Regions from separate parts of the Halomonas sp. HG01 genome, predicted to be linked through region 1. Evidence: predicted binding sites of a transcription regulator. Region 1 holds the regulator's gene; each other region holds the start of a gene.
The links. Region 1 encodes sigma-54, which starts transcription at its own class of promoters, with help from an activator protein. Its sites were predicted from a motif close to TGGCACNNNNNTTGCTNT; they were not measured.
Positions count from the first base shown of each region.

Region 1 (9,763 bases):
AGGCGATTGGCACCGTTCTCCAGCAGCACGCTCATCCTGCCTCGCCCTGCTCCAGCTCGTCGACGGCGAGCTCCGGCGCCCAGCCATCGATCACGGCGTCGTAGTCGCGATTCTGGTCGCGCATCGCCTGATCGAACTGGTTGCGGAAGGTCAGCCCCAGGTTGATGCCGTTGACGATCACGTTGACCACCTTCCACTGGCCGTCATCCTGACGCAGCGAATAGCTCACCGGGTAGACGGTACCGTCACTGGCCACCACTTCCATCTCGACGCTGGCCTGGTCCTCGTAGCGGCCGGCATCCTGGTTGTCGAGCACGCGGATGTCCTGGTAATCGAAGGTCACCAGTCCCTTGGCATAGGTATCGATCAGCGTCTGACGGAAGGTGTCGACGAAGCGCGAGCGCTGCGACGGGGTGGCGTTGCGGAAATAGCGGCCCATGACGCTGGCGCCGATATAGCGGAAATCGGCCACCTGCTCGAGGCTGTCGTCGACCACGACCTCGAGCTCGTCGGGATGCTCGCGGTAGTAGTCCCGACGCCCCTCGATATCGCCCATCAGCTCGTCGATGCTGTCGCGGATCAACTGTTCCGGGGTGTTGGCCTGGGCGACCGCCGGCAGCGCCATCAGGCACATCACCAGGATCGTCATGGCGCCGACCAGGCGCCGGGAAAGGCTCGTTGCGTTCATCGGGTTCACTCCTTGGCCATGTTGGACACGAACTGCTGGATGAGCTCTTCCAGCACCAGGGCGGACTGGGTATCGCGCAGGCGATCGCCGTCCGCCAGCGTCTCGGGGGCGCCGCCCACCGACAGTCCCACGTACTGCTCGCCGAGCAGTCCCGAGGTAAGAATCGCGGCGGTGGTATCCTCGGGCAGCGCCCCTTCCAGCTCGTCGTCGAGCGTCAGCACCACCCGCGCGTCGTACCACTCCGTGTCGAGGTCGATGCTCTCGACCCGCCCCACCGTGACACCGGCCATGGTGACCCGGGCACGCGGCTTGAGACCGCCGACGTTGGCGAAGTTGGCCTCCAGGCGGAAGTCGTCGCCCGGGGGCGCGAGGCTCAGGCCGCTGACCCTCAGGGCGAGGAACAGGAGCCCCAGGATGCCGGCCAGCATGAACAGGCCGACTCCGAGTTCCATCGTCTTGCTGCGCTTCATTCCATGTCTCCACAAATCCGCGGCGGCCGACAGCCGCCATCATGCTTCCGCCTCAGGCGAGCCCGCCGAACATCAGGGCGGTCAGGACGAAATCCAGCCCCAGCACGGCCAGCGAGGCATAGACCACGGTGCGCGTGGTGGCGCGGGCGATGCCCTCCGACGTCGGCACCAGGGCGTAGCCCTGATAGACCGCAATCCAGGTCACCACCAGGGCGAACACCAGGCTCTTGATCAGGCCGTTGAGGATGTCATCGACGAATTCGACGCTGGCCTGCATGTTGCCCCAATAGGAGCCCTCGAAGACGCCCAGCCACTTCACGCCGACCAGCTCGCCGCCCCAGATGCCGATCACGCCGAAGCCGATGGTCAACAGCGGCAGGGCGACGAAACCGGCCCACAGGCGCGGGGCAACGACCCGGCGCAGCGGGTCGACGCCGATCATCTCCATGCTGGTGAGCTGCTCGGTGGCCTTCATCAGGCCGATCTCGGCGGTCAGCGCCGAGCCGGCACGGCCGGCGAACAGCAGCGCCGCCACCACCGGCGCCAGCTCGCGCAGCAGCGACAGCGCCACCATCTGGCCGAGCGCATCCTCGGCGCCGAAGTCGACCAGGATGGTGTAGCCCTGCAGGCCCAGCACCATGCCGATGAACAACCCCGACACCATCACGATGGCCAGCGACAGCACGCCCACGAAGTACATCTGGCGCAGCCACAGACGGATCCCTTCGCCGGAGGGCACGCCCACTGCCGACTGGACGAGCAGCAGCGTCGCCTGGCCGAGTCCCTCGGCGACGCCGAAGCCCAGGCGTCCCAGACGTTGAATCATCGCCATCATCTCGCGCCTCCCGTGCCCAGCAGGTCCTCATGGAAATCCCTGGCGGGATAGTGGAACGGCACCGGGCCGTCCGGCTCGCCGTGAACGAACTGGCTGACCCTGGGGTCGCGATCCACGTCGAGGCTCTGTGGCGTGCCCTGGGCCATCACCTGGCCGTCGGCGATCACGTAGACGTAGTCGGCGATGGACAGGGTCTCCTTGATATCGTGGGACACCACCACCGCGGTCAGCCCCAGGGCATCGTTGAGCCGGCGAATCAGCTGCACCAGCACGCCCATGGAGATGGGGTCCTGGCCGACGAAGGGCTCGTCGTAGAGGATCAGGTCCGGGTCCAGGGCGATCGCCCGGGCCAGCGCCACGCGCCGCGCCATGCCGCCGGAAAGCTCCGACGGCATCAGCGTTCGGGCGCCGCGCAGGCCCACCGCCTGAAGTTTCATCAGCACCAGGTCGCGGACCATCGATTCGGGAAGGTCGGTGTGCACGCGCAGCGGAAAGGCCACGTTCTCGAACACGTCGAGATCGGAGAACAGCGCCCCGCTCTGGAACAGCATGCCCATGCGCCGACGCATCCGGAACAGCGCCTTGCGCGACAGGGCGTGCACGTCCTCGCCGCCGATCATCACCCGACCGGCGTCAGGGGCGAGCTGGCCGCCGATCAGCTTGAGCAGGGTGGTCTTGCCGGTGCCGCTGGGTCCCATGATCGCGGTGATCTTGCCGCGTGGCACCGCCATGTCGAGGCCGCGGAAGATCTCCGTCTCTCCGCGAGAGAAGCGCAGGCCCTCCACCTCGATGAGGGGAGAATCGGTCATCCAATGAATTCCCTGATAGATTATCGAACATCGTATCCTAACCATCGACCGGGGCGCCAGCGCCGTCATGTGCCGGCTTGCGCAGCACGGCCTCAGCGGGTTCAATGAGCGCCCTCTTGCGTGGCCCGCCGGCGCCGAATCGGCCGTCCGCCCTTGAGCCCAACCCCGCGACAGGCAACAATCCTCCCATGACAGACGACACCTCCTCCCTCACCGGCCTGCTGGCCAGCGCCGAACGCACCCTGCGGCTGGAGCAGCAGGCCATCGGCGCCCTCGTCGCGCGCCTGGACGGCGACTTCGAGCGCGCCTGCGAGCTGATCCTGGCCTGTCGCGGCCGCGTGGTGGTCACCGGCATGGGCAAGTCCGGCCACATCGGCAGCAAGATCGCCGCCACCCTGGCCAGTACCGGTACCCCGTCCTTCTTCGTGCATCCGGGCGAAGCCAGCCACGGCGACCTGGGCATGATCACGCCGGGCGACGTGGTGCTGGCGCTGTCGAATTCCGGCGAGACCGCCGAGGTCACCGCCCTGCTGCCGCTGCTCAAGCGCCTCGGCACCCCGCTGATCAGCATGACCGGGCGCCCCGGCTCGACCCTGGCTCGCCACGCCGAGGCCCACCTGGACGCCGGCGTCGAGCGCGAGGCCTGCCCGCTGGATCTGGCGCCCACCTCCTCGACCACCGCCGCCCTGGCACTGGGCGATGCCCTGGCCGTGGCGCTGCTCGAGAGCCGCGGCTTCACCGCCGAGGATTTCGCCCTCTCGCATCCCGGCGGCAGCCTCGGCAAGCGGCTGCTGCTCAAGGTCTCGGACCTGATGCATCAGGGCGCCCGCCTGCCGCAGGTCGCGCTGGGCAGCCCGCTGCGCGATGCGCTGCTGGAGATCACCCGTCAGGGCCTGGGCTTCACCTGCGTCATCGACCCCGAGGGCAGGCTGGCCGGGGTCTACACCGACGGCGACCTGCGCCGCACCCTGGATCAGTTCAGCGACCTGTCGTCGCTGACCGTGGATCAGGTGATGACGACCCCCGGCAAACGGACCTCGCCCGACACCCTGGCCGCCGAGGCCGTGCGGCTGATGGAGGACAACCGCATCACCGCCCTGGCCGTGGTCGACGATGACGGCCGCCCGGTGGGCGCGCTACACATGCATGACCTGCTGGCCAGCGGCGTCATCTGACCCAAGGAGATTCCATGCCCTTCGACGCCCCCCTGCTGAACCCGGACCTGGTCCAGCGCCTGCGACAGGTGCGCCTGCTGGCCCTGGACGTGGACGGCGTGTTGACCGACGGCCGCCTCTACTTCGATGCCGACGGCGACAGCCTCAAGGCCTTTCATACCCTCGACGGTCACGGCATCAAGCTGGTGCAGCGCGCCGGCATCCAGGTGGCGCTGATCACCGGCCGCGACTCGCCGATGGTCACTCGCCGCGCCAGCGCGCTCGGCATCCGGCATCTGCATCAGGGCATCGAGAAGAAGCTGCCGACGCTGCGCCAGCTGTGCCAAGACCTCGAACTCGACCTCTCCCAGGTCGCCTACTGCGGTGACGACCTGCCCGACCTGGCCCCGATCCATCGGGCCGGCGTCGGCATCAGCGTCCCCGGCGCGCCGAGCTACATCCGTCGGCACGCCGACTGGGTCACCGAACGCGAGGGCGGTCATGGCGCGGTTCGCGAGATCTGCGACACCCTGCTCCAGGCCCAGGACAGCCTGGACGCCGTGCTCGACACCTATCTGAACGGCCAGGACTGACGCCATGCGCCTCCCTCGTCCCGGCTTTCGCACCTGGCTGTTCCTGCTGCTGCTCGCCCTGGGCGGCGGCCTGGCGCTGCTCGACCAGCGCCCCGAGGCACCGCCGGGCCCCGCGCCCCAGGGCGAGACGGGAGAGCCCGACTACTACCTGGAGAACGCGCACCTGACGCGATTCGACGCCCAGGGCGCGCCTCACCAGCGCCTCACCACGCCGCGCCTGGAGCACACGCCCATCGACGACGTCACCCGGCTGACCACGCCCCACGCCCAGCTTCGCGACAGCGAAGGCCGGCAATGGCTGGCCGACGCCGAGCGCGGACGCCTGGAAGACGGCCAGCGCCTGCTCACCCTCGAGGGGCAGGCGGTGCTGACCGCCCCCGAGGAACGCTGGCGGCTCGAGACCGAACGCCTGTACTACGACAGCATCGCCGGTCACGCCTGGAGCGACACGCCGGCACGACTGAGCCAGCCGCCGCAGTGGATGCGCGGCGAGCGCTTCGACGCCTGGCTCGATGACAACCGCGCCCGACTGACCGACAATGTGCGCGGCCACCACCCGCCGGACCCCCAGGAGGACCCCGAGTCATGACGCGATCCCTCGCTTCACTGCTCAGCGCAGCGCTGCTCGCCACCGCGCTGGCCGCCCCCGCCGCCCTGGCGCTGGAAGGCGACGCCAGCGCGCCCATCCAGGTCGAGGCCGACCGCCTGGACCTCGACGACCGCGCCGGCACCGCCGTCTATCAGGGCGACGTGCAGATCCAGCAGGGCAGCATGCAGCTGACCGGCGACCGCGTGGAGATCCAGCGCAACGAGGCCGGCCAGCTGACCACCGCCACCGCCACCGGCCAGCGCGCCTACCTGGAGCAGAAGCCCGCCCCCGATCAACCCCTGGTCCGCGCCTGGGGCCGCACCGTGGTCTACCACGTGGCCGAGCGGCGCATCGAGCTCGTCGACCAGGCCGAGCTGCACCAGGGCGGCGACACCTTCGACGGCGGCTACCTCGAATACTTCCTCGACCGCCGGGTGGTGCAGGCCCGCTCCGACGCCGAGGGCATCGGCGAGCGCCAGCGCGTGCGCATGACCCTGGAGCCGGAACAGCAGGACGGCCCATGAAGACCCTGAGTGCCCAGAACCTCGCCAAGAGCTACAAGCGCCGTCGCGTCGTTCACGACATCAGCCTGGAGATCCAGCAGGGCCGCATCGTCGGCCTGCTGGGCCCCAACGGCGCCGGCAAGACCACCTCCTTCTACATGATCGTCGGCCTGGTCCGGGCCGACGCCGGCCGCGTCGTCATCGACGACCGCGACCTCTCCGGCGCCGCCATGCACCAACGCGCCCAGGCCGGCATCGGCTACCTGCCCCAGGAAGCCTCGATCTTCCGCAAGCTGTCGGTGGCCGACAACATCATGGCCATTCTCGAGACCCGCCGTGACCTCGACCGTGCCGGCCGCAAGGCGCGCCTGGAGGCACTGCTGGAGGAGTTCCACATCACCCACATCCGCGACAACCTGGGCATGAGCCTGTCCGGCGGCGAGCGCCGGCGGGTCGAGATCGCCCGGGCGCTGGCCACCGAACCCGATTTCATCCTGCTCGACGAGCCCTTCGCCGGCGTCGACCCGATCTCGGTAGGCGACATCAAGGGCATCATCCGCCAGCTCAAGGCCCGCGAGATCGGCGTGCTGATCACCGACCACAACGTGCGCGAGACGCTGGACATCTGCGACGGCGCCTACATCGTCGGCGACGGCCAGATCATCGCCGAAGGCGACGCCGAGGCCATCCTCGCCAACCAGCGGGTACGCGACGTCTACCTGGGCCAGGACTTCCGACTCTGAGCCTATTGGCTTCGCAAGTCACTGATATATTGTCGCCATGCACAGACAGGCATGGCAATTGCCATTGGCATGCTAATTGCTGAGCAAAGGCTTGCACGGCGGGCACACCCACACTAGGGTGGAAGGCCTCTTTGCCGCAGGACCGGAACGCTTGCCATGGCCATGAAGGCATCCCTCCAACTGCGTGTCGGCACCCAGCTGACCATGACGCCCCAGCTGCAGCAGGCCATCGGCCTGCTGCAGCTCTCGACCCTTGATCTGCGCCAGGAGATCCAACAGGCCCTGGAAGCCAATCCCATGCTGGAGCTGGAGGACGACTTCGGCGAGCAGGCCGCCGGGGAGACGCCGGACGACGACTGGTCCGACGAGATTCCGGAAGAACTCAGCGTCGACAGCGACTGGTCGGACACCTTCCAGGACGCCGGCGGCAGCGGCGAGGCTCCCGACTTCGAGCGCCAGGCCGCCGGCCAGAGCCTGCAGAGCCACCTCGTCTGGCAGCTGGCCATGAGCGAGCTCGACGAACGCGAGACCCGCATCGCCGAGAGCCTGATCGATGCCGTGACGCCGGACGGCTATCTGGATCAACCGCTCGACGAGCTGCGCGACGGCCTGCGCGCCCAGGGCCTCGACGGGCTCGCTACCCGCGAGGTCGAAGCGGTGCTGCTGCGCCTGCAGCAGTTCGAGCCCACCGGCGTGTTCGCCCGCGATCTGCGCGAGTGCCTGCTGCTGCAGCTGGCCACCCTGACCGACGACACCCCGCTGCTGCCCCAGGCGCGCCGCCTGGTACGCCAGTTCCTCGAGGCCCTGGCCGGCAACGACCGGCGGCTGCTCAAGCGGCGTCTGGGGCTCGACGACGAGACCCTCGACGAGGTCATCGGCCTGATCCGCGGCCTCGACCCGCGCCCGGGCAGCGAATTCGCCAGCGGCGACAGCGACTACGTGATTCCCGACCTGATCGCCCGCTACACGCCCCAGGGCTGGCGCGTCGAGCTCAACCCCGAGGCGATGCCGCGGCTGCGCATCCAGCCCGACTACGCGGCGCTGATCAAGCGCGCCGACAAGAGCGACGACAACCAGTTCCTCAAGGACCACCTGCAGGAGGCGCGCTGGCTGATCAAGAGCCTGGCCAGCCGCAACGACACCCTGCTGCGCGTCGGCCACGAGGTGATGACCCGCCAGATCGAGTTCCTCGAGCACGGCGAAGAGGCCATGAAGCCGCTGATCCTGGCCGACATCGCCCAGACGGTGGAGATGCACGAGTCGACCATCTCTCGGGTCACGACCCAGAAGTTCATCCACACCCCCCGCGGCGTCTTCGAGCTCAAGTACTTCTTCTCGAGCCAGGTCGGCGACGGCGAGGATGCCCACTCCAGCACCGCGATCCGCGCCCGCATCCGCAAGCTGATCGAGGGCGAACCGCCGCGCAAGCCGCTGTCCGACAGCAAGCTGGTCACCCTACTCGCCGAGGAGGGCATCGAGGTGGCCCGACGCACCGTCGCCAAGTATCGCGAAGCGATGCACATCCCCTCCTCCAGCCAGCGCAAGCGCCTCGGCTGAGGCCCTCCCGACGGGGGGGTTCCAGAGTATGAAAACGCGTCTGGCACGGGGGGTTTGCAAGGCACCAAAAAGGGTTACAATCGAGTCACCACCCAAGGAGCAAGGAGCGTGTCATGCAAGTCAACCTCACCGGCCATCACGTGGAATTGACCGAGCCCCTGCGTGACTACGTGCAGGAGAAACTCTCCCGCCTGGAACGCCATTACGACAACATCACCACCGTTCAGGTGACGCTCTCCGTCGAGAAGGAACGCCAACAGGCCGCCTGCACGCTGCACGCCGCCGGTGCCGATCTGCACGCCGAAGCGATGGACGCCGACATGTACGCCGCCATCGACGCCCTTGCCGACAAGCTGGACCGCCAGCTCGTCAAGCACAAGGAAAAGACTCAGGCCCGCGCCCAGGGCGCCGCAAGCGTCCGCTGAGTCATGTCACTCGAAGCCATCCTGCCCCCCGAGCGCACCCTCTTCGGTGTGCCCGGGGGGAGCAAGAAACGGGTGCTGGAGTTCTTCAGCACCTTCATCGCCCAGAACATTCCCAGCCTCGACAGCCAGGAGGTCTTCAGCCGGCTGATCGGGCGGGAGCGCCTGGGCAGCACCGGCATCGGGCACGGGGTCGCCATCCCCCATTCCCGCAACCCTCACTGCAAGGCCCCTATCGCCGGCTTTCTCAAGCTCGACGAACCGGTCGACTTCGACGCCATCGACGGTGAACCCGTCGACCTGGTGTTCGTGCCGCTGGTCCCCGAGGAAGCCGACGACGCGCATCTCGCCCTGCTCGGCCAGGTCGCCGGCGTGATGAACGACGCCGCGACCCGCAGCGCCCTGCGTCGGGCCGGCAGCCAGCGCGAGCTGCACGACAGCCTCCTCGACGCCATCCGACGACAGGCACCGGCCGCCAGCGGACGCAGCTGAGGGCCGCCCCCGACCAGGAGACCCGATCCGTCATGCAGCTCGTCATCATCAGCGGACGCTCCGGCTCCGGCAAGTCGATCGCCCTGCAGGCCCTCGAGGACCTCGGCTACTACGCCATCGACAACCTCCCGGCGATGCTCCTCGGACCGCTGGTCGACGAGCTGCGCAGCGGCCAGTCCCTGCGCAGCGCCGTCGCGGTCAGCATCGACGCCCGCAACCTGCCCCATGCCCTGGAACGCTTCCCGACGCTGCTCGAGGACGTGCGTGCCCGCGACATCCAGTGCCAGGTGATCTACCTGACCACCGATGCACGCATCCTGCTGGAGCGCTACTCCGCGACCCGGCGCCGACACCCCCTGACCCGCGATACCGAAATGACCCTGGCCGAGGCGATCGATCGCGAGGAAGACGCCCTGTCGGAGATCCGCGACCTCGCCGATCTGCTGATCGATACCTCGCGGCTCTCGGTGCATGACCTGCGTGGCCGCATCACCGACCAGGTCGCCGGGCATCGCCGCGAAGGGCTGACGCTGACCCTCGAGTCGTTCGGCTTCAAGCGCGGCGTGCCCCTGGACGCCGATATCGTGTTCGACGCCCGCTGCCTGCCCAACCCCTACTGGGACCCGCGGCTGCGTGATGCCACCGGCCGCGACGACAGCGTGATCGCCTTCCTCGAGGGCTACCCGGTGGTCGACGAGATGGCCGACGACATCCTGGCCTGGATCGAACGCTGGCTGCCCCGCTACCGCGCCAGCCAGCGCAGCTACCTGACCGTGGCGATCGGCTGCACCGGCGGCCAGCACCGCTCCACCTACCTGGCCGAGCGACTGTCCCGGCGTCTTGCCGAGACCCACGCCGGCGTGCGCCTGCGCCATCGCGAGCTCGGCCTGCAACTCACGCTTCCCGAC
Region 1 covers NZ_CP022134.1:1,153,070-1,162,832, reverse strand. The annotation lists gene UN84_RS05415 (STAS domain-containing protein) at 1-35, opposite strand, end outside; gene UN84_RS05410 (MlaC/ttg2D family ABC transporter substrate-binding protein) at 32-688, opposite strand; gene mlaD (outer membrane lipid asymmetry maintenance protein MlaD) at 694-1,158, opposite strand; gene mlaE (lipid asymmetry maintenance ABC transporter permease subunit MlaE) at 1,211-1,993, opposite strand; gene UN84_RS05395 (ATP-binding cassette domain-containing protein) at 1,990-2,802, opposite strand; gene UN84_RS05390 (KpsF/GutQ family sugar-phosphate isomerase) at 2,991-3,977, shown strand; gene UN84_RS05385 (KdsC family phosphatase) at 3,992-4,549, shown strand; gene lptC (LPS export ABC transporter periplasmic protein LptC) at 4,554-5,138, shown strand; gene lptA (lipopolysaccharide transport periplasmic protein LptA) at 5,135-5,662, shown strand; gene lptB (LPS export ABC transporter ATP-binding protein) at 5,659-6,384, shown strand; gene UN84_RS05365 (RNA polymerase factor sigma-54) at 6,541-7,941, shown strand; gene hpf (ribosome hibernation-promoting factor, HPF/YfiA family) at 8,055-8,366, shown strand; gene UN84_RS05355 (PTS sugar transporter subunit IIA) at 8,370-8,855, shown strand; gene rapZ (RNase adapter RapZ) at 8,888-9,763, shown strand, end outside.

Region 2 (9,763 bases), 1.5 Mb from region 1:
GAGATGCGCAGGGTGGCGCGGTCTTCCATCAGGCCCACGTCATGGATGTCCGGCACCTTGGAGCAGCCGACGCCCTGCTCGACCCAGCGCACCACGTAGCCGAGGATGCCCTGGCAGTTGTTGTCCAGCTCCTGCTGCAGCTCGTCCTCGGACCAGTCGGTGTTCTCGGCCACCGGCACGGTCAGCAGCTCGTCCAGCAGGTCCGGCTCGCCCTGGGCCTCCAGCTCGCGCTGCACCTCGGCCACGCTGACCTGGTGGTAGTGCAGGGCGTGCAGGGTGGCGGCGGTCGGCGACGGCACCCAGGCGGTGTTGGCACCGGCCTTGGGATGGCCGATCTTCTGCTCGAGCATGGCCGCCATCAGGTCCGGCATGGCCCACATGCCCTTGCCGATCTGGGCGTGGCCGCGCAGGCCGCAGGCCAGGCCGACCTGAACGTTGTTGCGCTCGTAGGCACCGATCCAGGCGGCGCCCTTCATGTCGCCCTTGCGCACCATGGGGCCGGCCTGCATGGCGGTGTGCATCTCGTCGCCGGTGCGGTCGAGGAAGCCGGTGTTGATGAACACCACCCGCGAGGTCGCCTCATTGATGCAGGCCTTGAGGTTGACCGAGGTGCGGCGCTCCTCGTCCATGATGCCCATCTTGAGGGTGTCACGCTGGAGGCCCAGCAGGTCCTCGACGCGGCCGAACAGCTCGTTGGTGAAGGCCACTTCCTTCGGGCCGTGCATCTTCGGCTTGACGATGTAGACCGAGCCCTCGCGGGAGTTGCGGGCCTCGCCCTCGCCCTTCTGCAGGTCGCGGATGGACAGCAGGCTGGTCATGACCGCGTCGAGGATGCCTTCCGGCAGCTCGTTGCCGTCGGCGTCCAGCACCGCCGGGGTGGTCATCAGGTGGCCGACGTTGCGCACGAACAGCAGCGAGCGGCCGGGCAGGGTCACCTCGCCGCCGTCCGGCGCGGTCCAGGTGCGATCCGCCGCCAGCTTGCGGGTGAAGCGCTTGCCGCCCTTCTCGATCGGCTCCTCGAGGTCGCCGGCCATCAGGCCCAGCCAGTTGGCGTAGACGCCGACCTTGTCCTCGGCGTCCACCGCCGCGACCGAGTCCTCGCAGTCCATGATCGAGGTCAGCGCGGCCTCGACGACCACGTCCTTGACGCCTGCCGCATCAGTCTTGCCGATCGGATGGGTGGCGTCGATCTGGATCTCCAGGTGCAGGTCGTTGTTGGCCAGCAGCACCGAGGTCGGGGCGTCGGTCTCGCCCAGGTAGCCGACCAGCTTGCCCGGCTCCTTGAGGCCGGTCTCGCGGCCGCCTTCCAGGCTCACCACCAGGTGGCCGTCGCGCAGCGCGTACTTCACGGCCTCGGCGTGGGAGCCGGTGGCCAGCGGCACGGCACGGTCGAGCACGCCGCGGGCGTAGGCGATGACCTTCTCGGCGCGCTTCGGGTTGAAGCTGTCGCCGCGCTCGGCGCCGTCTTCGTCGGCGATGGCATCGGTGCCGTAGAGCGCGTCGTAGAGGCTGCCCCAGCGGGCGTTGGCGGCGTTGAGCGCGTAGCGGGCGTTGTTCACCGGCACCACCAGCTGCGGGCCGGCCTGCACGGCGATCTCGCGGTCGACGTTGGTGGTAGTGACCTTGACCTCGGCGGGGGCCGGCTGCAGATAGCCGATGCGCTCGAGGAAGCCGCGATAGGCGGCCATGTCACGCACCGGGCCTGAATTCTCGCGGTGCCAGGCGTCGAGCTCGGCCTGCAGGGCATCGCGCTCGGCGAGCAGTTCGCGGTTCTTCGGTGTCAGATCATGAAAGAGGGCGTCGACGCCGGCCCAGAAGGCCTCGGGATCGACGCCGGAGCCCGGCAGGGCCTGCTCATTGATGAAGCGGTCCAGCTCGGCGGCCACCTGCAGACGGTGGCGAGTGATACGTTGGGTCATGGGTCGTTCTCCTATGCGAGGCGTTTCGGCGCTCCCCAAGCGCCAATCGGCCGGACAGGCAATGGTGACTGCGTGGCCTCAGTATTGTGGAAAATACTTCCACATGTAAACCCGAAGCCTGCGAACCACCCCCGGAACTCGACCAATAGACGAGGCCGGAGACGTTGGAAGGCGACGCTGGTGACCGTCCCGACGGGACGCTAGCATGGGCATCCACACGGAGGACTCGATGACCGACTTCACCCCCCTGCAGGCGCTCGGCCCCATCGCCCCGGCCGACCCCGCCGGCCACCCGCTCCAGGGCTACCTGGGCCACTACGGCCTGGCGCCGCTGCTCGCCGAGCGGGTGGGCCTGCAGGTGGGGTACGTGGACGCCCACGGCTTCCGGCTGTGGACCCAGATCTGGCGCCCGCCATCGCCGCGCGGCACCGTGTTCGTGGTGCACGGCTACTACGATCATCTGGGCCTCTATCGTCACCTGCTCGAGTGCCTGCTCGAGCGCGGCTGGCAGGTGGTGCTGTGGGATCTGCCCGGGCACGGGCTGTCCAGCGGCCCCCGCGCCACCATCGCCGACTTCGATGACTATGGCAGCTGCCTGGACAACCTGCAGACCCAGTTGACCGCCCGCGACCTGGCGCCCCGGCCCTGGGTCGGCATCGGCCAGAGCACCGGCGCGGCGATCCTGGCCACCGACGCCCTGCGCCGGGGCGACGACGGCCACTGGAGCGGCCTGGCCCTGCTGGCGCCGCTGGTGCGCCCCTGGGGCTGGCACCAGTCGAGCTGGCTGCACCGCCTGCTGGGCCCCTTCGTGCGTTCGGTGCCGCGCCGCTTCCGCGAGAACTCCACCGACAGCGACTTCGCCACCTTCCTGCGCGAGAGCGACCCGCTGCAGCCGGACCGCCTGGCCATGGAGTGGGTGGACGCCATGCGCCGCTGGATGCCGCGGCTGCTGGCCATGCCGGCCAGCCCGCTGCCGACGCTGATCCTGCAGGGCGAGCAGGATCTGACGGTGGACTGGGAATGGAACCTGGAGGTGCTGACGCGCAAGTTCCCGCGGGCCGAGATCCATCGCCACCCCGAGGCCCGCCATCACCTGGTCAACGAGGCCGAACCGATCCGCCGGGTGCTGTTCGAGGAGCTCACGCGGTTCCTCGCCGGCCTCGAGGAGGCCGACATTCCCTCTTCCACCACCCGCAGGGTCTCCCGCCGATGAGCCGTCGCCGCTTGCCGCTGCTGCCTCTCCTCCTGCTGACGGTGCTGCCGCTCGCCGGCTGCGCCGTCGGCACGCCGGACGCTCCCCAGACGGTTCGCCAGGCCCTGTTCGGCCTCGGCGAACGCGCCGCGCAGCGGGTGGCCGAGGCGCCACCGCTGCCACGACCGTCCTCCGACGAGGTGCTGCTGCTGGCCGCCCCCGAGGTCGATGACGCGCTCGGCGTCGGCGAGGACCGCCTGCTGGAAAGCCTGACCCGCTCCCTGCTGGGCCTCGGCCAGGGGCCCCAGGTGCTCGACTGGCAGCCCGCGCTGGCCTCGGGCGCCGCGGCCAACCAGTGGCGGCTGGACAGCCGGCTGGTCAGCGCCGGCCCCCGGCTGGCACTGTCCGACCGGACCCTGCTGCCGTATCGCCTGGAGCTGACCCTGCGCCGCCCGGGCGACGCCACCCCGTTGTGGCAGACGCGGCTGGATGGCGCCCTGGACGCCACCGCGCTCTGACGCCGGGGGCCGTGCTTCGTCAACGCCCCTGCAGCAGCCGATCGAGCTGACGATAGCCGATCGCCTCGACCAGTTGCTCGCGCCCGGGGTGCGGCTCGCCGGCCAGGTCGGCCAGGGTCAGCGCCACCCGCAGCACCCGATGATAGGCCCGCGCCGAGAGATTGAGCCGCTCCAGCACCCCGGCCAGCCAGGCCCGATCCGTCCCGCTCAGTGCGCAGGCGGCCTCCAGCTCGCGACTGCCCAGCCGGGCATTGAGCGCCCCGCGCGCCCACTGCCGCTCCCGGGCCGCCAGTACCCGCTCGCGTACCGCCGCCGAGGGCTCTCCGCTCTCCCGGGCGGTCAGCTGCTCCGGCGCCAGCGCCGGCACCTCCACCTGCAGGTCGATACGGTCGAGCAGCGGTCCGGAAAGCCGCGCCTGATAGCGCTGGATCTGGGCGGCGGTGCAGTGGCAGGCCCGGCGAGGGTCACCGAGATGGCCGCAGGGGCAGGGATTCATCGCCGCCACCAGCTGGAAGCTCGCCGGATAGCGCCGCTCGTGGCTGGCGCGGGCGATGTGGATGCGCCCGGATTCCATGGGCTCGCGCATCACCTCGAGCACCTGGCGGGGAAACTCGGGCAACTCGTCGAGGAACAGCACGCCCCGATGGGCCAGCGAGATCTCGCCAGGCCTGGGCCGCGAGCCACCGCCGACCAGCGCCACCGCGCTGGCGGTGTGGTGGGGCGAGCGGAAGGGGCGCCGCCCCCAGTCCTCGTCGAGCGGCAGGCCACACACCGAACGCACCGCCGCCACCTCCAGGGCCTCGTTCTCGGTCAGCGGCGGCAGGATCCCGGGCAGGCGGCTGGCCAGCATGGTCTTGCCGGTGCCTGGAGGACCGGCCAGCAGGAGATTGTGGCCACCGCTGGCGGCGACCTCCAGGGCGCGCCGCGCCTGGTGCTGGCCACGTACCTCGGCGAGATCGGCACCCGTCGTCAGCGCCTCGGCGGGGCGCGACGCCCGATGGGGCTCGATCGGCGTCTGGCCCAGCAGGTGTGCGACCACCTCGAGCAGGTGATCGGCGGGCAGCACCTCGAGATCGCCCGCGAGCGCCGCCTCGTCGGCGTTGGCCCGGGGCACGATCAGACGCCGCCCGGCCCCGCGGGTGGCCAGCGCCAGCGGCAGCATCCCGGGCACCGGACGCAGCGCGCCGTCCAGGGCGAGCTCGCCCGCGCATTCAATCTCGGCCAGCGCCTCGGCGGCGATCTGGCCCGAGGCCACCAGCAACCCCAGGGCGATGGGCAGATCGAAGCGCCCGCCTTCCTTGGGCAGGTCGGCGGGCGCCAGGTTGAGGGTGATGCGACGCATCGGGAAGTCGAAGCCGGCGTTGACCAGCGCGCTGCGGACCCGCTCGCGGCTCTCCCGAACGGCGGTCTCCGGCAGCCCGACCAGGGTGATGCCGGGCAGGCCGTTGGCCAGATGCACTTCCACCAGCACCTCGGGAGCCTCGAGGCCGAGGCCGGCCCGGGTGCGAACGATCGACAGGGTCATCGGCGGTCCCTCGCGCGGTTCCTTTCCTCAGGTAAGTCCTAAGGCTAGTTCAGCGCGACGAGCCCCGCTCGGTGACGGTTCGGAATCAGCGCCCGGTCTCGCCGGCGCCGGCATCTTCCTCAGGGGTGGACGACTGCGCCTCGGCGGCCGCATCGACCGAGGCCTCGTCCGCCACGGCCGGCACCTCGCCGCCCGCGCGGTTGGCGTCCAGGGCCTCTTCCAGCGCGGCGACCTGCTTCTCCAGCGCCTCGACCCGGCCGCGGGTGCGCTGCAGCACGTCCATCAGGATGTCGAAGTCCTCCCGCGACACCAGCTCGAGCCGGTCGAAGGCGCCGCGCACCACCTGCTGAATGCCTTTCTGCACGTCTTCCGGCGCCTGGGAGGCGCCCTGCAGGCGCTCGCCGATCTGCTGGGCCAGGCGGCCGATGCGGTCTTGGCTGACCATGATGTCTCTCCTGAGTGGAATGGGCCTTAGGGGAATAGGGCTGACTCCAAGGATACGCAAGCCGCCCGGCGGGCGCATTCCCGGGTGGCGCGGGCCTCGCCCTCGGATGGTGCGAAGCGCTCGCTCACCAGCATCAATTCAGTGCACGGCGTCCATTCACGCCTGCACCAGCCTCTCTCTGCCGGGGCGCTATTGGCAATCAACGCCCTGAAAAATATGGCAAATCCAGTTCGATGGCACGGTTTAAGCAGATGCAGGGAAACCTGCACACACACCGCGCGGAGCAGCCCGCGCTCATCCAATGGGGAGATCCGGGATGAAGCTGATTACCGCCATCATCAAGCCGTTCAAGCTCGACGACGTGCGCGAAGCGCTCGCCGACAACGGGGTCCAGGGCATCACCGTCACCGAAGTCAAGGGCTTCGGTCGCCAGAAGGGCCACACCGAGCTGTATCGCGGCGCCGAGTACGTCGTCGACTTTCTGCCCAAGGTCAAGGTCGAGATCGCCGTGGACGACGGTCGCCTCGATACCGTGCTGGACGCCATCTGCAGCGCCGCCAACAGCGGCAAGATCGGCGACGGCAAGGTCTTCGTGACCCCCCTCGAGGACGTCATCCGCATCCGTACCGGCGAGCGCGGCGCCGACGCCGTCTAAGCCGACCGTCTCTCTCCCTTTCCTTCTGGAGTGACAGCCATGAACGAGTTGACCGAGCTGAGCTACGCGCTCGATACCTTCTACTTCCTGATCTGCGGCGTCCTGGTGATGTGGATGGCCGCGGGCTTCTCGATGCTCGAGGCCGGCCTGGTGCGGTCCAAGAACACCGCCGAGATCCTGACCAAGAACATCGCCCTGTTCGCCATCGCCTGCACCATGTACCTGCTGCTGGGCTACTACCTGATGTACTCCGGCGACGCCGGCGGCATCCTGCCCAACCTGGGCTTCCTGCTGGGCGACGACAATACCGTGGCCGCGGTGACCGCGGGCAGCGACGACGCGCCCTACTACTCCATGCGCGCCGATTTCTTCTTCCAGGTGGTGTTCGTGGCCACCGCCATGTCCATCGTCTCCGGTGCCGTGGCCGAGCGCATGAAGCTGTGGGCCTTCCTGGCCTTCGCCGTGGTGATGACCGGCGTCATCTATCCGGTCTCCGGCTACTGGACCTGGGGCGGCGGCTGGCTGGCCGAGGTCGGCTTCTCCGACTATGCCGGTTCCGGCATCGTGCACATGGCCGGCGCGGCCGCGGCCCTGGCCGGCGTGCTGGTGCTCGGTCCGCGCAAGGGCAAGTACGGCAAGGACGGCAGCATCTTCGCCATCCCCGGCGCCAACATGCCGCTGGCCACCCTGGGTACCTTCATCCTGTGGATGGGCTGGTTCGGCTTCAACGGCGGCTCCGAGCTGAAGGTCTCCGACGTGAGCTCCGCCAACAACATGGCCCAGGTGCTGGTGAACACCAACGCCGCGGCCGCCGGTGGCGTGATCGCCGCACTGATCCTGGCCAAGGCCTGGTTCCGCAAGGCCGACCTGACCATGGCCCTGAACGGCGCCATCGCCGGCCTGGTGTCCATCACCGCCGACCCGCTGTCGCCCAGCGCCCTGGGCGCCACCCTGATCGGCGCCTTCGGCGGCCTGCTGGTGGTGGTCTCCATCGTCGGCCTCGACAAGCTGAAGCTCGATGACCCGGTCGGTGCCATCTCCGCCCACGGCGTGGTCGGCATCTGGGGCGTGCTCGCGGTGCCGCTGTCCAACGACGGTGCCTCCTTCGGCCCGCAGATCATCGGCATCATCGGCATCTTCGCCTGGGTCTTCATCGCCAGCCTGGTGGTGTGGCTGATCATCAAGGCGATCATGGGCGTGCGTGTCAGCGAGGAAGAGGAATACGAGGGCGTGGACCTGGCCGAGTGTGGCCTCGAGGCCTACCCCGAGTTCACCGTCTCCAAGGTGCACGGTGGTGGTGGCGCCTCCGGCCGTACCCGCAGCGAGGGCGCGAGCCAGGCCCAGGCAGCCGCCCGCTCCTGATCGCCCCGCCCTGCCGGCAACACGACATGGCCCCCTCGCGGGGCCATTTTTTCGTTCTTCTCTCCGTGGGTGTATGCTCTGGCACAATGACTCCGTCAGGGATGGCGAGTGGCGCCATCGGACACGAACAACGCGAGGAGAGACCCATGAAGCTGGTGACCGCCATCATCAAGCCATTCAAGCTCGACGACGTCCGCGAGGCGCTCTCGGACATCGGCGTCCAGGGCATCACCGTCACCGAGGTCAAGGGCTTCGGCCGCCAGAAGGGCCACACCGAGCTCTATCGCGGCGCCGAGTACGTGGTCGACTTCCTGCCCAAGGTGAAGCTCGAGGTCGCCGTGGACGAGACCATGGCCGAGCAGGTGATCGACGCCATCACCCAGGTCGCCAACACCGGCAAGATCGGCGACGGCAAGATCTTCGTCACCGCCCTGGAGCAGGTCATCCGGATTCGCACCGGCGAGACGGATAAGGACGCCGTCTAAGCTGCAAGCTGCAAGCTGCAAGCTGCAAGCTGCAAGCTGCAAGCTGCAAGCTGCAAGCTGCAAGCTGCAAGCTGCAAGCTGCAAGCTGCAAGCTGCAAGCTGCAAGCTGCAAGCTGCAAAACAGCAGCGTAAACGCCCGACACAAAGAAACCCCCGAAGGCATCAGCCTTCGGGGGTTTCTTGTAGCTCGGCGCTTGTAGCTCGGCGCTTGTAGCTCGGCGCTTGTAGCTCGGCGCTTGTAGCTCGGCGCTTGTAGCTTACTTCTCGACGAAGGCGCGCTCGATGACGTAGTCGCCCGGCTCGCCGAGGCGCGGCGAGATGTTGAAGCCCAGCTCGTCCAGCAGCGCGCTGGTCTCGTCGAGCATCGCCGGGCTGCCGCAGATCATGGCGCGGTCCTGCTTCGGGTCCAGCGGCGGCAGGCCGGTGTCCTCGGCCAGCTTGCCGCTGCGGATGTGGTCCGTCAGGCGGCCCATGGTGTGGAACTCCTCGCGGGTCACGGTCGGGTAGTAGACCAGCTTCTCGCTGATTTCCTCGCCCAGGTACTCGTGGGCCGGCAGCTCCTTGGTGATGAAGTCGGCATAGGCCAGCTCGCTGACGGTACGCACGCCGTGGATCAGCACGATCTTCTCGAAGCGCTCGTAGGCTTCCGGATCCTGGATCAGGCTCATGAACGGTGCCAGGCCGGTGCCGGTGGACAGCAGGTAGAGGTTGCGACCCGGCAGCAGGTCATCGGTGACCAGGGTGCCGGTGGGCTTGCGGCTGACCATGATCTGGTCGCCGACCTTGAGATGCTGCAGGCGCGAGGTCAGCGGGCCGTCCGGCACCTTGATGGAGAAGAACTCCAGGTGATCCTCGTAGTTGGGGCTGGCCACGGAGTAGGCGCGCATCAGCGGCTTGCCGTCGACTTCCAGGCCGATCATCACGAACTGACCGTTCTTGAAGCGCAGGCTGCGCTCGCGGGTGGTCTTGAAGCTGAACAGGGTGTCGTTCCAGTGATGAACGCTGAGGACTTCTTCCAGGGCGAACTTGCTCATGCCGGCTCCTATGTATCGCGAGGGCGCATATACCGAAAGCTCATAATTGCGCCGATTGATCTTTGCAGAGAATTCTAAGAGACGGCAGGATATCTGTTAAATGGGTTGTATGGATAAAGCTTATCTATACTCCAGATATACTAGCTCGGAGCCCCCTCCCATGCGCTATACCCTGCGCCAGCTCGAGGTGTTCGTGGCCGTGGCCCAGCACGAGAGCGTCTCCCACGCCGCCCGCGCCCTGGCGCTGTCCCAGTCGGCGGCCAGCACCGCCTTGGCCGAGCTGGAACGCCAGTTCGACTGCCGCCTGCTCGACCGCATCGGCAAGCGCCTCAAGCTCAATGCCCTGGGCTTCCAGCTGCTGCCCAAGGCCGTGGCGCTGCTCGACCGCGCCGAGGAGGTCGAGGAACTGCTGCGCGGCCAGCAGGGCATCGGCACTCTCGACGTGGGCGCCACCCTGACCATCGGCAACTACCTGGCCACGCTGCTGATCAGCGACTTCATGCAGCAGCACCCGGGCAGCCGCATCCGCCTGCAGGTGCGCAACACCCGCACCATCATCGACGGCGTGCGCCACCACGAGCTGGACCTGGGACTGATCGAGGGCCAGTGCGAGGACGAGGAGGTAATC
Region 2 covers NZ_CP022134.1:3,361,583-3,371,345, forward strand. The annotation lists gene UN84_RS15940 (malate synthase G) at 1-1,919, opposite strand, end outside; gene UN84_RS15945 (alpha/beta hydrolase) at 2,149-3,132, shown strand; gene UN84_RS15950 (hypothetical protein) at 3,129-3,629, shown strand; gene UN84_RS15955 (YifB family Mg chelatase-like AAA ATPase) at 3,649-5,154, opposite strand; gene UN84_RS15960 (accessory factor UbiK family protein) at 5,240-5,599, opposite strand; gene UN84_RS15965 (P-II family nitrogen regulator) at 5,916-6,254, shown strand; gene UN84_RS15970 (ammonium transporter) at 6,294-7,616, shown strand; gene glnK (P-II family nitrogen regulator) at 7,763-8,101, shown strand; gene UN84_RS15980 (ferredoxin--NADP reductase) at 8,359-9,135, opposite strand; gene UN84_RS15985 (LysR family transcriptional regulator) at 9,296-9,763, shown strand, end outside.
Region 2: the regulator sigma-54 is predicted to act here: its motif matches at 5,834-5,851, upstream of UN84_RS15965 (P-II family nitrogen regulator).

Region 3 (9,763 bases), 240 kb from region 1:
AGGAGAGTAAAGCCGCGACGGCGCGCATACGCCGTCGCGGGGAAGGCCCGGCACCTGGCGGTCAGATGTCCGTAACGCGTCGTGAGAGGATGTCGAGGAAGCGCTGTCGCGCGGTGGCCGGGAGTGCCTCGGGCAGGTCGGCCTCGGTCGCCGGCCGGTCGCCGACCTGGATCAACATGACCATGCCCATGGTGTAGTGCGGCGAGCACTTGATCCCCCAGATGCCTTCGGCCTCCAGTGTGACCTCGATGGCTTCGTCGATATTGCCGATGAAGGCCTGGCCGCCTTCGGGCACCATGCCGTCGATGGTCGCCGCGTTGTGCCCCGGGGCGGCGTCGACGAACGTCACAGTGTCGCCGGGTTGCACGTGCAGGTAGCCGGGCTCGAAGGGCATCGGCCCGGTGGCGTTGCGGTTCAGCATCTTCACGGTGTGCGTCTCGGCTATCGCGGAGAGGGGCAGCAGGCTCAGCAGCAGGATCAGGCGTTTCAGCATGGTATCGCTCGATATCGTGGTGGATCGGTGGCGCGGGCGGCGGTTCACGGCGAGAGCTCGAAGTCGGCCAGTCGGTCGGTCAGTCGCTCCAGGGCGAAGATCGCCCGGATCGAGGGATCCATGGCATGGGCATCGATCTCGACGATGCGGTCGTTGCGCACGGCCGGCATTTCACGGGTGACCGGGTCCGTGTCGAGGAACTCACGCTTGACGGTGATATCGTCGGCTGGAAGGCGACGTCTATCCATCCGCGCCGCGGCGATGAAGGAGGGATGGCCGCGGGCGATGGTCTCCCAGCCGACGGTGGGCCATTCCTCCTCGGAGGCGATGACGTTGGTGATGCCGAGCGTGGCCATCATCCAGCCCGGCACGCCGTTGGCCCCGGCGACGTAGGGGGCGATGGCCAGGTCGGCGGAGGAGTACCAGAACACGCCGCGGATATCCTTCGGCAGCGCCATTGCCCGAGCCCGCTCCTTGGCGGCCTCCTCGCGTGCGCGAAGATCGGCGATCACCTCGTCGCCGCGCGCCGAGACGTCGAAGATCCTGGCCAGCGTCGCGATGCCGTCATAGATTAGCTCGGGGTCGAACGGGGTCGTGCGGGTGCCGTCGAGGCTGTTCCGATTGTGCTTGCCGACACAGTCGGTCGGCATGACCCAGCTGGGAATGGCGATGTCATCGAACATCTCGGGGGTGCCGACGGCGCCCTGGGGGCCGATCATCCACTGGTAGGCCGTCACCACCAGGTCCGGGTGCTGGCCGACCACGCTTTCATAGCTCGGCGCATTGTTCGACAGCCGCGTCACGTCGGCATCGACCTCGGTGAAGCGGTCGAGTACGGGGTTGACCCATAGTGCCGTGCCAACGACCTTCTCGGAAAGGCCCAGCAGGTAGAGGATCTCGGTGGTGGCCTGGCCGACGCTGACGACCCGTTCGGGCGGCCGTTCGACGGTGATTTCGTGGCCGCAGCTCGATAGCGTGAGGGGATAGTCGGTGGCGGCCAGGGCCGTCTGCCCCAGGCAAAGGCTCGCGGCGATTGCCGTGGTCATTCTCAACATCATGTACATTCCCGTGCATGATGAGCGGACGACCGGGGCGTCCACCAGGCGGACCATCCCCCTGGTGCGGGTACCGCCCAAGCCGACCCGCTCGGTTAGTCGATAGGGGTCGGCAGGTCTCCTGACTGACGGGTCATCGCTAGCTCACCTTCCCGAACGCTGCGTTCAGTGGCGTCATCGAGCCTCGCTAACCGCCTACAGTTGCGGGGGCAGTTCCGTTTCGCGCGGGTATCGCGACGGATTCCCTCTTAGGTTCCCTGAGGAACACCGACCCGGCCAGTCTAGAGCGCGGAGGTGCACGACGCCATCTTCCTTCCAGGGCGGCGCTGCAGCCTTCGTGACCGATGCGGCGTTCGTGCCCGCGGAGTGCGCTAGTCGTCCGTCGGCGGCTCGGCCGTCAGCGCCGCGCGGAAGAGCTCGCCGATGCGCGTCCGGCTTCTGGCGTACCAGGCTTCGTCCTTGATCACCGCGCCGCCGGCGTTGAGCGGATGGGTGGGCAGGTGCAAACGCATGTCGATGCCGCTGTCGGCATGGGTGGTGACCCCCTGTATGGCGCTGTGGCGTGACGGGCCGTAGGGAATGTAGCGCGTCAGTGCCGCCTGGCGCTCGCTGGCGGTGGCGAAGCGGATGAAGCGCCGTGCCGCCTCGGGGTGAGGGGCGTGGCGCGGGATCGCCCACACCTCGTGCTCCTGGACCTGGCCGTCCCAGAGGATGGCGATCGGCGCGTCGCGATGGGCCATGGCATCGAAGAAGCGCCCGTTGTAGCCCGAGGCCATGGCCACTTCGCCGTCGAGCAGCAGCTCGACCGGCGTGCTGCCGGTCTCCCACCAGCGCAGTTCCTCGAGCCCCGCCAGCCGGGCGAAGGCCAGCGACAGGCCGCGGCGGGTGCTGAGCAGCCGGTACAGCTCCTCGCGGGGCACGCCGTAGGACAGCAGGGCCCATTCGAGATTGACCGAGGGCGTGCGCTGCAGCGCCCGAGGGCCGGGGAAACGATGCTGGTCGAACAGGTCGGCGATCTCGGTGGGGCGCCGGCCGGGGAAGGCGTCGGTGCGGTAGGCGACCACGGTGGCGAACACCGAGTGGGTCAGGCTGCAGTCGCCGAAGGCGCCGTCGATGAAGTCGCGCTCGACGGGCGTGCCGTCCGGCGCCGGGGCGGCGAGATCGGCCGGCAGGGGTTCGAGCAGCCCCGCCTCGCAGGCCGCCATGGCCTCGCTGCGGGTCATGTCGATGACGTCCCAGGGCACGTTCTGCTCGGCCACCGCGCGGCGCAGCGCCGCCAGCCCGCCGTCGTAGCGTTCCACCGCGACCGGGATGCCGGTGGCCTCGGTGAAGGGGGCGAACAGCGCGCGTCGCTGGGCCCGCTCGTAGGCGCCGCCCCAGCTCAGCACCGTCAGCGGCCCGGTGCCGGTCGCAGGGCTCGTCTGGCCTGTCTGACCCGGCGCCATGCCGCCTGCGGCGAGGCCGGACAGCAGCGCCATCACGGCCAGTATTCGTCTAGCCCGCACCGTGCTCCTCCTTTCGTAGCTCGTCGCTGTAGCGCAGGAAGGCCCGGGCGATGCTCGACTCATAGACCACGCCGTGGAAGACGTCGTCCTCGTCGACCACGGCGATGGCCTCGCCGGTCATCTCCTGCAGCTGACGCATGGCGGCCCAGATCGAGGCCTCGGGCCCCAGCACCGGACGCGGCGTGGCCGGGCAGTCGGCGATGGGGGCGTCGCCCCGGTCCTGCTCGCGCATCACCTCCAGGTCGGCCAGCGTCAGGCTGCCGCGGTAGCGGCCGTCGGCGTCGACCCGATAGGCCTCGCCGTGGCCCGCCTGACCCAGGGCGTGAATGGCCGCCGTGACCGTGGTCTCGGGACGCAGCGTCACGCCCTCCTGGCTGAGCAGGTCGCCCAGTCGGGCGTCCTCCAGCACCGCCCGGCCGCGGCCGGAGGACAGGTCCAGCCCCCGGGCCGTCAGCTGGATGTCGAACAGCGAGCGGCCGAACAGCTGGGCGGCGATGGGGCTGGCCAGGGTCACGCTGGCCAGCGCCGCGGTGGTCAGCGCGTAGCTGCCGGTGAGCTCGAAGACGATCAGCAGGCTGGTCAGCGGCGCGCCAATCACCGGGGCGGTGACCGCCACCATGCCGCAGATGGCATAGAAGACGAAGGTGTCCTGGGCGGCTCCGGCCAGGCCTATCAGGGTGCCGCACAGCGCCCCGAACAGGGTGCCGATTACCAGCGCCGGGCTGAACACGCCGCCGCCGAAGCCCATCCCCAGGCACAGCGCCGTGGCGGCCAGCTTGAGCCCCATCACCACCGCGAGCTCCACGCTCCCGAAGGCGCCGGCGATGGTGGCGAAGCGCAGCGTCTCCTGGCCCATGCCGAGGATATCGGGCACCCACAGCGCGGTCACGCCGAGCCCGGCGCCGGCCAGCGCCGGGCGCAGCGGGGCGGCCAGCGGCAGGCGCCGGGCCAGCCGGCCGATGCCGAGGATGGCGTGCATGTAGCCGCCGGCCACCAGTGCCCCCAGCCCGCCGATGACGAGAAACACGCCGAACTCCCAGGGGCGGGGAATGGCGAGCTCGACCACGTGGAAGAGGGCGCCACGGTCGAGCACCTCGGCGGCGATCACGTGGCCGACCAGGGCGGCGGCCGCCACCGGGGCGAAGGCGCGCAGGGCGTAGTGGCGCAGTACCACCTCGTGGGCGAAGACGATGCCGGCGAGCGGGGCGTTGAAGGCGGTGGCGATGGCCGCGGCCACGCCGCAGGCGATGGTGATGTTGTCCTCGGAGCGGCCCAGCCGCAGCAGGCGGGCGCCCGCCGAGCCGAGGCTGGCGCCCATGTGGACCAGCGGCCCGTACTGGCCCACCGACGCGCCGGCGCCCAGCGACACCAACCCCGACAGCGCGGACAGTGCCCCGGCGCGTGGCGGCAGGCGGCCGCGGCGGGTCTGCACGGCGGCGATGGCGTCGGCGGGCGTATGGGGGCGGCCCTCGGGAATGGCGCGATGCAGCTGGCCGACGATCAGCCCGCCCAGCGTCGGCACCAGCACCGTGGCCACGGCCAGCCACTCGGGGTGGGCGAACATCATGCGCCCGCGTGGCGACACCAGCAGCAGGTCATTGAGCCATACCACGGCGCCGACGAAGCCCACGGCGAGCAGCGCCGCCAGGCCGCCGGTCACGCCGCCCAGCGCCACCAGCCCCAGAAAGCGCAGCACGCCCCGCGCGCCGCGGCCCTCGACTTTCCCTGTATCCGCTCGGGTCATGTTGAAGGTGTAGGCGCTGGGGCGTGGATGGTCCACTCGCCGCGCGTTTGGGCATGGCATTGGGGGAGGGGCCGGCCGACGGGGCACTACACTGAAGAAGCCAGGCGAGACGTCATCGGAGGGCCATGCAATGAGCGAACATCACACGGGCGGCTGCTTCTGCGGCGTCGTCCAGGTCGAGGTCGAGGGCAAGCCGGAGGCCATGGGCTATTGCCACTGCGAGTCCTGCCGGCACTGGTCGGCGGGCCCGGTCAACGCCTTCACGCTATGGAAGCCGGAGGCGGTGCGCATCACCCGGGGGGAAGACGCCCTGGAGAGCTTCGAGAAGACCCGCGCCAGCCGACGCCGCTGGTGCCGCCACTGCGGCGGGCACGTGCTGACCGAGCATCCCGGCATGGGGCTGGTCGACGTCTATGCGGCGCTGCTGCCCGATCTGGACTTCACGCCTCAGCTGCACGTGCACTACCAGGAATCGGTGCTGCGCATCCCCGACGGGCTGCCCAAGATGAAGGACGTGCCGGCCGAGCTCGGCGGTTCCGGCGAGACGCTCGAGGAATAGGACGGGCCGAACGGCTTGAAAAGAACGCGGGGCCCGATGGGCCCCGCGTCGTGATCGGACAGGCGTCGGGCCCGGCTCAGTCCATCGAGGTGGCGCCGATGCGGTGAATGCTGAGGTCGGCACCGTCGAATTCCTCTTCCTCGCTCAGGCGCAGGCCGGCCACCTTGGCGATCGCGCCATAGACCACCAGGGCGCCGATCACGGCGACGGCCACGCCGGCCAGTGAGCCGATCAGCTGAGCCATCAGGCTGACGCCGCCCAGGCCGCCCAGCCACGATTGTCCGAAGATACCGGCGGCGATGCCGCCCCACACGCCGCACACCCCGTGCAGCGGCCACACGCCCAGCACGTCGTCGAGCCGCTCGACGCGGTTCTGCGCCCACTCGAAGAGCACCACGAACAGCGCGCCGGAGACGCCGCCGGTGATCAGTGCACCGATCGGGTGCATCAGGTCGGAACCGGCGCATACCGCTACCAGGCCGGCCAGCGGACCGTTGTGAATGAAGCCCGGGTCCTTCCTGCCCAGCACCATGGCCACCAGGATGCCGCCGACCATGGCCATCAGACTGTTGACCGCCACCAGGCCGCTGATGCCGTCCAGTGTCTGGGCCGACATCACGTTGAAGCCGAACCAGCCGATGGTCAGGATCCAGGCGCCCAGCGACAGGAAGGGAATATTGGAGGGGGCGAAGGCCACCACCTTGCCGCCGCGGTAGCGGCCGCGACGGGCGCCCAGCAGCAGCAGCGCCACCAGCGCCACCCAGCCGCCGAAGGCATGCACCACGACGGAGCCCGCGAAGTCATGGAAGCCGGCGCCGAAGGTCGCGGCCAGCCAGGCCTGCAGCCCGACGTTGCCGTTCCAGACGATGCCCTCGAAGAAGGGGTAGACCACGCCGACGATCACCGCGGCGGCGAACAGCATCGGGTAGAAGCGGGCGCGTTCGGCGATGCCGCCGGAGACGATGGCCGGAATCGCCGCGGCGAAGGTCATCAGGAAGAAGAACTTGACCAGATCGTAGCCGTTGCCGGCGGTCAGTGCCTCGGCACCCTGGAAGAAGTGGGCGCCATAGGCGATCTGGTAGCCCACGAAGAAGTAGACCAGGGCCGACACGCCGAAGTCGGTCATGATCTTGACCAAGGCGTTGACCTGGTTCTTGTGACGCACCGTGCCGACCTCGAGAAAGGCGAAGCCGGCGTGCATGGCCAGCACCATGATGGCGCCTATCAGCAGGAATAACGTGTTGGCGCTCTGGGTCAGCGACTCGACAGCACTGGTGATATCCACGGGATGATCTCTCTTGATGCATGAAGGGAACGGAATGCGCTGGAGAGATGCAAGACATGTTCCAGAAAGGCGCGTTTTTCGTGCTCACAGGAAATTCAAGGCACCGGTGGGCGGCATCCTGTGGTCTATCACGATGCCGATGCACCCAATGAGTGCTCGTTGCCGCGGCTGCTCACCCGGATGGTGCGTTCCGGCCAACGATCGCGTTCGGCCAGGTTTGGTGCGAAAAGTCGGCGAGCGATGGCCAGGGCTAGGCCCGCTCCCGGCGGGCCAACGCACTTCCCACCTCCCCGTGGGTTGCAAGGCGAAAATCGGTGAAAAGACGGAGTTTACGCGGTGTAAATGAGGGCTTTGAGCCGATTTTTAACGCCGTATGGGCGAGCGCAGACCGTTTTCGTGAAGCACCTAGAGCGTCTGCCAGGGCGAGGTGGGTGGCTCGCTCAACAGCTCGTCGACGATGGTCAGCGCGTGTTTGAGCGTCTCGCGGGTCTCGGCCGGCCCCAGGCACAGGCGGATGGCCTGAGGTGCCGGCTCGCTGCCCATGCAGAACGGCTCGGGGGTGGACACCTTGACCCCGCGGCGGGCGAGCAACGCCTGCACCTCGCTGCTGCGGCGGCCCGCCGGCAGCGGCAGCCAGATCAGCGACGAGCCCTCGCGGCTCTGCGGCCCGTAGTCGGCCAGGCGTTCAAGGGCCAGCGTGCGGCGCGCGGCAAGTTCCTCGACCTGCCAGCGCAGCAGCTCGCGACTGTCAGGATCCTCCATCCAGCGGCAGGCCGCCTCCACCATCAGCGGCGGTACCATCCAGCTCTGGGAGCGCAGCGCCGAGCACAGCCGCTCCTGCAGCCGTTCGGGCACCGTGAGGCTGCCGATGCGCAGGCCGCCGGCCATCACCTTGGAGGTGCTGAAGACGTGCAGCGTGCGCTCCGGCGCCAGGGCGATCAGCGGCGTGCCGCGCTGCTCTTCGGGGAGGTACTGCACGGCGTCCTCGATGATCCAGATGTCGTGCTCCCGGGCCAGGGCGACCAGGCGTTCGCGTCGGGCCTCGCCGAGCCGCGCGCCGGTCGGATTGTTGAGATCCGGCGTGGAGTAGATCAGGCGCGGCGGCTGGCGGGCGCACAGCCGGGCCAGGGCGTCCATGTCCATGCCGTCGGCGTCCATCGGCACCGCCATCGGGCGCAGGTGAGCCTGCTGGGCGGCACACACGAAGCCCGGGTAGGTGAGGGCGTCGGCGGCCACCAGGTCGCCGGGCTGGGCGAGGTGATGCACCAGCAGGTGGATGCCGTGCTGGCCGCCCTGGGTGATCAGCAGGCGCTCCGGGTCGTCGGGCAGACCGAGACGACCCTGCCAGGCGGCGATGCGCGCCCGCTGGGCCTGGCTGCCGGCCTCGGGCTGATATTCGGTGGCGGCCTGCAGGGCCTCGGGGGACGCGGTAATGCCCTCGAGGGCGCGTTGCAGGCCGCGGGCGCGCAGCGGGTGTGGAGGCGGCAGACTCATGCTGATGTCGATCACGCCGTCGCCCGCCGGCTGGCCGGCGCGGAAGAAGGGCAGGTGATCCTCCTCGGCGGCGCGGCGCACGTAGGTGCCGCTGCCGACCCGGGATTCCACCCAGCCCTGGCGTTGGGCCTCGGCATAGGCGCGGGTGATGGTGCCGACGGTCACGCCGAGGCGATCGGCCAGCTGACGCTGTGGCGGAAGCTTCTCGCCCGGGGCGAGCTCGCCGTTGCCGATCGCCGCGGCCATGGCCTCGGCGATGCGGCGATAGCGCGGGCCGCCGTCGGGCAGCGCGGGTGTCCAGATTGTCATGGTGACAATAAAACCTTTGACGGCGTAATTGTGCCCATTATGCTCAGAAAAGCCGGCAGAAAGGAACCAATTAACTCAAAAATGTAGGGGTACAATTTCGATGGACACTCTGGCCGCCCTGGGGCCCGCCGCCCTGTTCATGATTTCCATGACGATCACGCCGGGGCCCAACAACATGATGCTGACCGCCTCCGGGGCCAACTACGGCTACCGGCGCACCCTGCCGCACCTGCTGGGCATCATGGGCGGCTGCTTCGTACTGTTCACGGCGGTGGCGCTGGGCCTGGGACTGGTCTTCGAGCGCTTCCCGATGGTGCAGACGGCGCTACGCGTGGTTGGCAGCCTCTACCTGCTGTACCTGGCCTGGGGCATTGCCACCGCGCCGCCGCCCAGCTTCGGCGACACCGAGGGCCGCCCGCTGAGCTTCTGGCAGGCGGCCGCCTTCCAGTTCGCCAATCCCAAGGCCTGGGTAATGGGCCTGACGCTGATGGCGAGCTTCCTGCCCGAGGGCGGCAATACCGTGATCAACGCACTGCTGCTGGCCGGGGTCTCCGAACTGATCGCCTTCCCCTGCATCTCGCTGTGGGCCGGCTTCGGCATGGCCATCGGCCGCTGGCTCAAGGGACCGCGCGCCTGGCGAGCGTTCAACGGCACCATGGGCGCGCTGACCGCCGGCTGCGTGGTGTTCATTCTTGGCTGAGGGCGGGGCTGCCCGCGCCTCTCGGCATGATGGCGGCTATGCTGGTGGCTGACGTCGAGCGCGTCACTACTCCGCGGCGCCCGGAGCCGACCAGCCATGCCGGACCATGTCTCCATCGCCTCACTCTATCGCCAGCACGCCCCGAGCGTGCTGGCGACGCTGATTCGTCACCTCGGCGATTTCGATGCCGCCGAGGAGGCGCTGCACGACGCCTTCACCGCGGCGGTGTCCCGCTGGCCGGAGGAGGGCATGCCCGACGCGCCGGTGGCCTGGCTGATTCGGGTCGGTCAACGGCGCGGCATCGACCAGATCCGGCGCCGGCAGACGGCTCGCCAGCATGCTCACTTGCTGGTGCTCGACCAAGGTGAGGCCGAGGGGAACCGCGATATCCAGGACGATCTGCTGCGGCTGTTGTTCATCTGCTGCCACCCCGTCCTGTCCATGCCGGATCGCCTGGCGCTGACCCTGCGCGAGATGGCCGGGCTGACCACCGAGCAGGTCGCCAGCGCGCTGCTGCAGCGGCCGGCCGCGCTGGCCCAGCGCATCGTCCGCGCCAAGCGCCGGCTGCGCACCGCCGGCATTCCCTTTGACGTGCCCGAGGCCGCCGATCTGCCGGTGC
Region 3 covers NZ_CP022134.1:1,396,177-1,405,939, forward strand. The annotation lists gene UN84_RS06615 (pseudoazurin) at 62-493, opposite strand; gene UN84_RS06620 (ABC transporter substrate-binding protein) at 538-1,539, opposite strand; cobalamin riboswitch at 1,643-1,835, opposite strand; gene UN84_RS06625 (ABC transporter substrate-binding protein) at 1,920-3,053, opposite strand; gene UN84_RS06630 (chloride channel protein) at 3,043-4,833, opposite strand; gene UN84_RS06635 (GFA family protein) at 4,928-5,356, shown strand; gene UN84_RS06640 (ammonium transporter) at 5,433-6,641, opposite strand; gene UN84_RS06645 (aminotransferase-like domain-containing protein) at 7,047-8,444, opposite strand; gene UN84_RS06650 (LysE family translocator) at 8,545-9,144, shown strand; gene UN84_RS06655 (RNA polymerase sigma factor) at 9,241-9,763, shown strand, end outside.
Region 3: the regulator sigma-54 is predicted to act here: its motif matches at 6,688-6,705, upstream of UN84_RS06640 (ammonium transporter).